One region of the Arthrobacter sp. 10L430 genome, then DNA from elsewhere that is predicted to be linked to it. Evidence: riboswitches for the same ligand, from Rfam matches in the RefSeq annotation. Region 1 holds a riboswitch; the other holds the start of a gene.
What was found. Region 1 has a riboswitch for cyclic di-AMP ahead of AC1DDG_RS19035 (C40 family peptidase). Riboswitches for the same ligand answer to the same signal wherever they lie in the genome.

Region 1 (4,506 bases):
GGCGTGTGGTCTCCCTTGACGTTATTACAGCGGAGGCAGGCCGCCACGAGGTTCTCCCATGAATCGGCACCGCCCCGCGATTTTGGCTGGACATGGTCAATGGTGTGGGCTGCCTTGCCGCAGTAGGCACACCGGTGCCCGTCCCTGCGAAGGACGCCACGCCGGCTGACGGCGGTGATCATGTTGTAGCGCGGCCGGATGTAGCGGTTAAGGAGGATCACGGACGGGCGGCCCATGATGTCCTGCGGCCCGACGACAGGATCGTCGCCTTCGGCCACCACGCTAGCTTTTCCGGTGAGCACAAGGACCAGCGCCCGGCGGAAGGTCACAACCGCCAGCGGTTCATATCCAGCATTCAGAACGAGAGTGCGCATGCACATACCTCTTCACGGCCGCACCCGGCAGAGGCGCGAGGGCCGGCTGCCCTCTGCATGTCCGGGCTATGGATCGACACCACAAGAGTAAACACTCAAGGGGCAGATCGGCGAATCGACGGAATGCACTCCGACGCCGTGTCGGCATGGCAACCGGGCCTACGGGCATGCAAAAGGACCCCTGCCGCAGTGGCAGGGGTCCTTTTCTAAGCCTTGGTAGTCTTAGCCGCCGACGCGGATGAAGACCGGGCCGGAGCCGACGTTTACGCTGAACAGTGCGGTGGTTCCGCCGTTCCAGCCGCCGTGGACAGCCTGGCCGTTGCCGACGTAGACAGCGATGTGGGCCATGCCCATGCCGCCGTTTTCGTAGTAGGCAAGGTCGCCCGGCTGGGCTTCAGCAGCGCTGACGGTGCGGCCGAGGGACAGGTAGCCTGCCGGCCAGCCGTGGTAGTTGATGCCCACGGCGGCCAGGGAGTTGGTGGCCAGCGCGGTGCAGTCCTGTGAAACACCCAGCTGCGCGTAAGCAGCAGCGGCGATCGAGGCGCCCATGCCGCTTCCGGAAGCGGTCTTGGCGGCGGCAGGAGCAGCCGGAGCAGCCTCAACGGCAGCGGCGGTCTTTACTGCCGGAGCAGCCTCGACGGCGGGAGCAGCTTCCTGCACCTGAACGACGGGCTTGGGTGCCTCGACGACGGGAGCGGCCGTGGTGGAAACAGCCGGCTTCTCGTAGGAGATGGCGATGCTGGACGCAGCGGAAATGGTTGCCGGAGCAACAGACTGCACTTCCAGGGCGGAAACAGGAACCGATTCACGCTGAACGTTGGTCTCGGCAGCGTTTGCAGCGATACCGCTGGTCAGGACCAGGCCGGACGCGGCAGCGATAACTGCGGCCTGGCGGCCCATGCCACCGGCGTTGTCGCCGACAGCCTTGGCGATGACAGCCAGCGAGTGGGTCTTGGTGACCTCGGCGCGGTGGCGTGCAATGGTCGCACGTGTAGTCATAAGTTTCTCTCTTTCGTGTTCCACGGACCGCGGTAGCAGGACGTGGCTTAGCGACGCGCCGGCATCTTGGGGGTAAGCCGGCGCGTCCCGAACGGGATTTTTAGCGAAGGGTGAAGAAGGAGGACGTGCCCGTGGCGGACGCAGCGTGCAGGATCGTTCCATCCGAAGGGTTCAGGGCGCTGATCATCATGCCGTTGCCAACGTAGATGCCCACGTGGGCGCCGCCGTTCTGCATGACCAGGTCGCCCGGAGCGGGTGTCGAGGTGGGCTTCATTGCAGTCCAGGCGTTGACGCGGGGAATGCTGATGCCTGCCTGCGCGTAAACCCACTGGGTGAAGCCGGAGCAGTCCCAGCCGTTAGGAGTGGTGCCACCCCAGACGTACGGGTGGCCGATACCGGTGTAGGCAATGGCCGCCAGCCCTGACGTTGCGGCGGCGGAGCCTGCGGCATCCACCAGCTTGCTCGCCTTGGCAGTAACGGTTTTGGCAGTATCGGTTGCACCATTGGCCGCGTCGTCGCTGGACTGCGCGGCCAGAGTCTCGATGACCGGCGCTGCCTCGGTGGTGACGGCAGGACGCTCGAAGGAGACAGTTGCGGTTGGTGCGGCGGTCACAGCAAGCTGCGTGGCCTGGGATCCGGACTCCGTGGAGGCGGAAACACCGATGTTGGTGTCGGCTGCGTTAGCCGGCATGCCAATGCTCAGGATGAGCCCTGAAGCAGCTGCGATAACAGCTGCCTGGCGACCTACTGTGCCGGCATTGGCGCTTACTGCCTTGGACACTGAGTCCAACGGGTTCGTACGAACCGTTTGCGCACGGTGGCGCGCAGAATTGTGGCGTGAAGACACGAAGGTAGCCTCTCCCAATGCCTACGAGGTGAGCTGTCGGATTCGGATGGGAGTCACCCGGCCGCGCCGCTTCCTGGGAAGCTTTGCGACTTAACCCCAAGGCCTTCTTGCGAAGACCAAAATTGGTTCCCCCGCCCCTGCCAGACGATGTCATGCGAACGGACCTTGAGCGGTGGCAGAGTTAGGCAATCCACTCAAAGGCGTCAACTTCGGAAAAGTTGACGCGGTTTAGACGGTACAGCAGTTCGGAGCGAATGTCACATTCAGGTCACGGCATGTCACAAGAATGCGAGAGTTCTCCATCGGTTTTGCTTAAAGCCAGCCCAGGGGGTCAACGACTTCTCCGTTGACCATCACCTCGAAGTGGAGGTGGCAGCCCGTCGAGGCGCCGGTGGTCCCGCTGAGAGCGATTACGTCACCGCGGTTGACCTTCTGGCCGACGCGGACACTCGAAGAGGACAGGTGGTTATACGTGGTCTCGAGGCCGTTGCCGTGGTTGATCACAACCCTGTTGCCGCCCCCGTAGGGGTGCCAACCGGCGAAGGTGACCGTGCCGCTGGCCGCGGCGAACACCTGGGTTCCGCACTCGGCGGCAAAGTCCTGGCCCCGGTGAAATTCCCCGGAGCCCCCGGTGATCGGGCTGACGCGGTATCCGAACGGAGACGATTTGACCATGGTGGTCAGGGGCGCACCAAGGCTGCCCGCCGAGGCGGCGCGGGTGATGCTGCCGGCCGACTGTGCACTGAGGAGCTGCTTGAGCTTGCTGTCCGGGTCACCCTGGGTGGAGACGGACGTTCGGCTGAAGTCGATCTTTGCGGCCGCCTCAGCGGACACCTGCGGCTGGACACGGGAGGACAGCGCCGCGGCGCCGCCCTGGTCAGCGGTGGCCATGACCGGACTGGTTGCAGGAACCGTGACTGTCAGCAGGAGGCCTGTGGCAGCCAGTGCGACTCCCGCCTTCTGGCCCACTCCGCTTGCGGCTGCGAAGTCGGTGACCTGGCGGAACGGACTGCGGTGCCTCCGTGCTTCGCGCTGCGCATCCCGCGGACGCTCCCCTGCGAAGACTTCGGCGGCGCGCGGCTCCGCAGCGGGGCCGGCCGCGCGGCGGCGGCCCCGGGCATTCTGCATGGTCAAGAAGTGTTCCTCTCTGGATAGCCTGCGAAGTTAGCTGTCGGATTCGGGTCAGAGAGATCATCGACCCGGTCCGCCGTGACAAGCGTTTCGGCACAGGGGTATCCCGGGAGATTCCATCTGCGGAAAGTGGCTTGCTGCTGCGGACTTCACCCCAAGGCCGTTTTTCAACGGCCGGTTGTGGTTCCCCCGCCTCTGCCAGAAGGTGACTCGTGCGACTGATCCGCTGGCAGAGTTCGGCTCCAGATCAGGTAACGCTTTAGTATCGGCGCTGCTGTTTAACTATAAGTGATTAAAGTGGGCAGTAATAATTCCGTTATCTAAGCTGTGCAAAAGTCGTAGGGCATCCTGCCACCTGATGTCAGACAAATCACGGGCCAGCACGTCAGCTGACGCGGACAAACACGTGGGCGGCCACTTCCGGTGGCAGTTCGAGGGCGCCTTCGATCCCCGGCACACGGACCGAGATGTACTCCCCCACGCGTTCGAGGGAAACCGCGGCACCGGGGCGGATCCCGCCTTCATCGAGCTGGACCAGCAGCTCCGGCTCCACCTGGATGGGTTCTGCCAGCCGGCTGACGGTAACGCGCGAATCCGGACCGTAGCCGGGCATGGCGTCCAGCAGGTTCATCACGCCGTCGGTGAAGGCCAGCGAAGGCTCGCCGCCGAGCGCAGCCAGCCCAGGAATCGGGTTGCCGTAGGGCGATTCGGTGGGGTGGCCAAGCATTTCAAAGATCCTGCGCTCCACGCGTTCGCTCATCACGTGCTCCCACCGGCACGCCTCGTCGTGGACGTAGGCCCAGTCGAGGCCGATGACGTCGGCGAGCAGCCGCTCCGCCAGGCGGTGCTTGCGCATGACCTCCGTGGCCCGTTTGCGGCCTGTTTCTGTCAGCTCCAGGTGACGGTCGCCGGACACTACCACCAGCCCGTCCCGTTCCATCCTGCCGACGGTCTGGGAGACGGTGGGGCCCGAATGGCGGAGGCGTTCGGCGATGCGGGCTCGCAGCGCCACGATGTTCTCTTCTTCAAGCTCCAAAATGGTCCGAAGATACATCTCCGTGGTATCGATCAGATCCGTCATTCAGCTCAGCTCCTCGAGCACAGTACTTGTGTCCGTCCCACCGTACCGCGGGCCCACCGCACGGTGGCCCGGCG
Region 2 (4,506 bases), on a different contig from region 1:
ACGGCCACCCAGTTCGAGCTGCTGCGCTACCTCATGGAAAACCCCAAGCGGGTGGTGAGCAAGGCCCAGATCCTGGACCGTGTCTGGAACTACGACTTCGGGGGCCAGGCCAACATCGTCGAGCTCTACATCTCGTACCTGCGCAAAAAGGTGGATGCCGTGCACCCGCCGATGATCCACACGGTCCGCGGAGCGGGCTACGTCATCAAACCGGCAGACTAGGCCGTGACAAGCCTTTCCGGAGCCACCCGAACGCCGCGCCGCAGCGTGCTGAAGCCCGGCACCTGGCATCTCCGCACCCGGCTGGTCCTCGTTGCCATGGCGCTGCTCGTGGCCATCTGCGCCGCGGTGGGCCTGTTCAGCTACGCCAGCATGGACTCGTTCCTCACCCGCCAGCTCGACGATCAACTCACCGGCGCAGCTGACAGGGCCCGGGACTTTGGCCGTCCCCCGCTCGGCGGATCGGGCAATAAGCCCGATCCCCTCGAAGGCAGGGGCCAACGCGTCGGCACCATAGCAGCCAGGATCCAGGACGGCGAGGTCAGCAGTGCTGGTTTCCTGGCCGCCGATCTCACCCGCAAGACACTGTCGGCGGCAGACGACCAGGTTCTTTTGGGCCTGCGCCGCGACGGCGTCCCCGTTGACCGCACCCTGTCCACGGGGGCCTACCGGCTGGTTGCCGCCCAGTCGCCCTATGGCGACGTCATGGTGACCGGGCTTCCCCTCACCGAAAAGCAGAACACCCTGACGTCCCTTGTTGTGACCATCACCTTGGTGTCGCTGGGTGGCCTCGTCCTCATCGGCCTCGCCGGAACCGTGCTCATCCGCCGCACCATGAAGCCGCTCGAACAGCTCTCGGAGGTGGCCACGCAGGTTTCCCGCCTGCCCCTCGACGCCGGTGAGGTGGCACTCGCCGTCCGCGTCCCGCCGTCGAACGCCCACCCCGGAACGGAAGTGGGCAGCGTAGGCCATGCCCTCAACCTCATGCTGGACAACGTGTCCAATGCCCTCGAGGCGCGGCAGGAGAGCGAAATGAAGGTCCGCCAGTTCGTGGCCGACGCGTCGCACGAGCTCCGCACGCCGCTCACGGCCATCCGCGGCTACACCGAGCTGATGCGCATGACCGAGAAGTTCACGCCCGACGGCCAGCGCTCCCTCGCCCGCGTCCAGAGCCAGTCCGTGCGGATGACCACGCTGGTGGAGGACCTCCTGCTGCTCGCGCGGCTTGACGAGGGGCAACCGCTAAAGCTCAGCGACGTGGACCTCACGCAGCTGGTGATCGAGACAGTTAGCGATGAAAAGGTCATGGCGCCCGACCGCAACTGGCACCTCGAACTTCCCGAAGAGCCGGTAGTGGTGCGCGGCGACGCCTCACAGCTTCACCAGGTGCTGGTCAACCTGCTCTCCAACGCGCGCAAGCACACCGGGCCGGGCACCACGGTGGTCACCGGAGTCATGAGGTCCGCCGACGGCAGTGCAGTGATCACCGTGACGGACGACGGCGCGGGCATCCCCGCGGAGTTCGTGGACCGGGTCTTCGCGCGTTTTGCCCGCGCAGACGCGGCCCGGGCGACCCCCGTGCCGGCGGCGCCGGGCGCCCAGACGGCGGCCCCGTCCGGGCAGGCTTCCGCCGAAGGAACCAGCGGGCTGGGGCTTTCCATTGTGCAGTCGATCGTGGAAGCCCACGGCGGCACGGTGGAGGTCTCCTCACGGCCCGGCCGCACCGAATTCGCGGTCCGACTGCCTGCACAAGGCGACGCGCCGTCGTCGTGATCTCTGTTACCTAAATGTGACTTAAGCGTGAGCCTCCTGTACGGTCGATAGAGTGCGGCCACCACCAGGGCCGCATATCCGGATGGACGCCCAGCTCTGCCGCTTCCCGGATTCCGCTTGACCAGGCAGAGGCGGGGGAACCAGAGTCCCGGGCAATCCGCATCAAGCCCTTGGGGTGAAGCCGACACGTGAATCGCCGTGCGGCCGGATGACCTCATCCGAACCCGACAGCTAACTCCGCAGGTGTTGAGAGGCAATCCACCATGTCTGAATTCAAGGTACAAACGCGCCCTGATCGCGCTTCCACGCAGTCCCGGCAGAAGCTTTCACGCCACCGCGCCGAACCTGTCCGGCCCATGTCGGCCTGGGGCCGGCTCACTGCTGACATCCCGTCATTCGGCCGCCGCGCGGCCGTGGTGACCACGGCGTGTGCCGTGCTCATCGGTGTCGGTGCGGCCAGCCAGGCCGCCGAGCAGGCTGCCCCGGTAGCCAGCCCCGCAGCGGCCTCCGCCACGGCCGACGCGGCGTCAACGCTCAACTTCGACAAGACGCTGATCTCCGCCCTGCCGGCGCCGACATCAGCCGCTTTGGCCCCGCAGTCCGCCGCCAAGCCGGCCGCCGCCGCGAAGGCTCCCGCTGCCAAGGCCGCCCCGAAGGCAACGGCAGCCAAGCCCGCCGCTGCTCCGGCGAAGGCTGCTGCCGTGCCGGCTGCCAAGGTGGCCCCGGTCCGGGCTGCCGCTCCGGTGGCTAAGCCCGCTGCTCCTGCCGCGGTGGATGACCCCGCCGGCGCTCAGGCTTATGCAGCCAGCAAGCTGTCCTCCTTCGGCTGGGCCGCGGACCAGATGCAGTGCCTGCAGAGGCTCTGGACCAAGGAGTCCGAATGGCGCACCACCGCCACCAACGCGAGCAGCGGCGCCTACGGCGTGGTGCAGTCCCTGCCTGCCGAGAAAATGGCGAGCGCCGGACCGGACTACCGCACCAACTACCGCACGCAGATCAACTGGGGCCTGGACTACGTCAAGGAACGCTACGGCTCCCCCTGCAGCGCCCTGAACTTCCACCTCGCCAACAACTGGTACTAAGCCGCCAGTCGGTGGGAAGCGGAGCGCGCGTTTCTGCACCCCTTTGAGTTTTTCGACGGCCCCCGGATCCACGTGATCCGGGGGCCGTCGGCGTCTCTGCACGTGGGCGCGGCCGGGAAGCGGTGCAGAAATGCGGCGGCCGCCCTTCCAAGGGGCCAAAACTTCCACAGCCCCCGCACAGCTTCGCCCTAAAACCCTCATATGAGGCCCCGCCACTGTTGAAGCATGACCCTCACAGACCAGGCCTCAGGAACCCAGCCGCACCCTCCACTGCACCCCCAGCCGCCCGCGCGGGTCCACTCCGCGCCGTCTGACGGGCACAGCCCGGCCGTTGCCCGTGCACGGCATCTGCGGCGCTCACCCATCGACACCGCCGCCGCGGTTCCCGTGCTGGACGTGACCATCCCCGTCTACAACGAGGAACGCGACCTGGAGGAGTGCCTGCGCCGGCTGCATGCGCATCTCCGGGGCAGCTTCCCGCACCCGTTCCGCATCACCGTGGCGGACAACGCGAGCACGGACGACACCCTCAAGACCGCCGAGCGGGTGGCCAGGGAGCTGCGAGAAGTGTCAGTGGTGCACCTCGAGGAGAAGGGCCGCGGCAACGCCCTCCGCAAAGTGTGGCTGGCCTCGCCGTCACCCGTCCTGGCGTATATGGATGTGGACCTCTCTACCGACCTCGCGGCTCTGGGTCCCCTCCTGGCACCGCTGATTTCCGGGCACTCAGACCTCGCCATCGGCACGCGGCTGACACGCAATTCCAGGGTGGTCCGCGGGCCCAAGCGCGAGTTCATCTCCCGCAGCTACAACTTCCTGCTCCAGTCCGTGATGGGGGCGCACTTCAGCGATGCGCAGTGCGGTTTCAAAGCGATCCGGGCGGACATCGCCCAACAGATCCTGCCGCACACCGTGGACAACGCCTGGTTCTTCGACACCGAGCTCCTGGTCCTGGCCGAAAAGTGCGGGCTCCGCGTCCACGAAGTTCCGGTGGACTGGACGGACGATCCGCATTCCAGTGTGGACATCGTCCAGACCGCCCTCGCGGATGTCCGCGGCATGGCCCGGCTCAGCAGGGATATGGTGTCCGGGCGCATTCCCGTCGCCGAGCTTCGCGGTGCGCTGGCCCGCGGCCCCCTTCCCGCGGCCTCCCGCAGCCAGGAACAGAGCCCCAGCGGCAGCCTGTTCGGCCAGCTGGTCCGCTTCGGTACCATCGGCGCAGCGTCCACCCTGGCCTACCTGCTGCTCTTCTTCCTGTGCCGCAATTTCATGGATCCGCAGCTCGCCAATTTCCTGGCCCTGCTCACCACGGCCGTGGCCAACACCGCGGCCAACCGGCGCTTCACCTTCGGCATCGCCGGCGGCAGCGACGTTGCGCGCCATCACTTTGAGGGTCTTCTGGTCTTCGGGATCGGTTGGGCCCTCACCTCCGGGGCGCTCGTCCTCGTCCATGGAAGCACGACGCCGGACCGCTGGCTTGAGCTGGTCACCGTCACCGCGGCCAACCTCGCCGCCACGGCGGTGAAGTTCCTGCTGTTCAGGCTATGGGTGTTCCGACGGCGGCAGTCGCCGCCGGTGCACCAGGCTTCCGCCGCCACAGACTCCAAGACCGCTGAAGAAGAGGCAAGCAAATGACCACCACAGTGAGCCGTGC

Region 2: another riboswitch for cyclic di-AMP. It lies ahead of AC1DDG_RS04955 (aggregation-promoting factor C-terminal-like domain-containing protein); the one in region 1 lies ahead of AC1DDG_RS19035 (C40 family peptidase).

Annotation. Positions count from the first base shown of each region.
Region 1 is NZ_JBFTJD010000029.1:44,810-49,315, reverse strand. It holds gene AC1DDG_RS19045 (HNH endonuclease) at 1-374, opposite strand, end outside; gene AC1DDG_RS19040 (NlpC/P60 family protein) at 597-1,373, opposite strand; gene AC1DDG_RS19035 (C40 family peptidase) at 1,474-2,064, opposite strand; cyclic di-AMP (ydaO/yuaA leader) riboswitch at 2,225-2,383, opposite strand; gene AC1DDG_RS19030 (M23 family metallopeptidase) at 2,533-3,354, opposite strand; cyclic di-AMP (ydaO/yuaA leader) riboswitch at 3,359-3,603, opposite strand; gene AC1DDG_RS19025 (iron-dependent transcriptional repressor DtxR) at 3,737-4,432, opposite strand.
Region 2 is NZ_JBFTJD010000003.1:175,867-180,372, reverse strand. It holds gene AC1DDG_RS04965 (response regulator transcription factor) at 1-222, shown strand, start outside; gene AC1DDG_RS04960 (HAMP domain-containing sensor histidine kinase) at 226-1,773, shown strand; cyclic di-AMP (ydaO/yuaA leader) riboswitch at 1,868-2,031, shown strand; gene AC1DDG_RS04955 (aggregation-promoting factor C-terminal-like domain-containing protein) at 2,037-2,855, shown strand; gene AC1DDG_RS04950 (bifunctional glycosyltransferase family 2/GtrA family protein) at 3,081-4,487, shown strand; gene AC1DDG_RS04945 (glycosyltransferase family 39 protein) at 4,484-4,506, shown strand, end outside.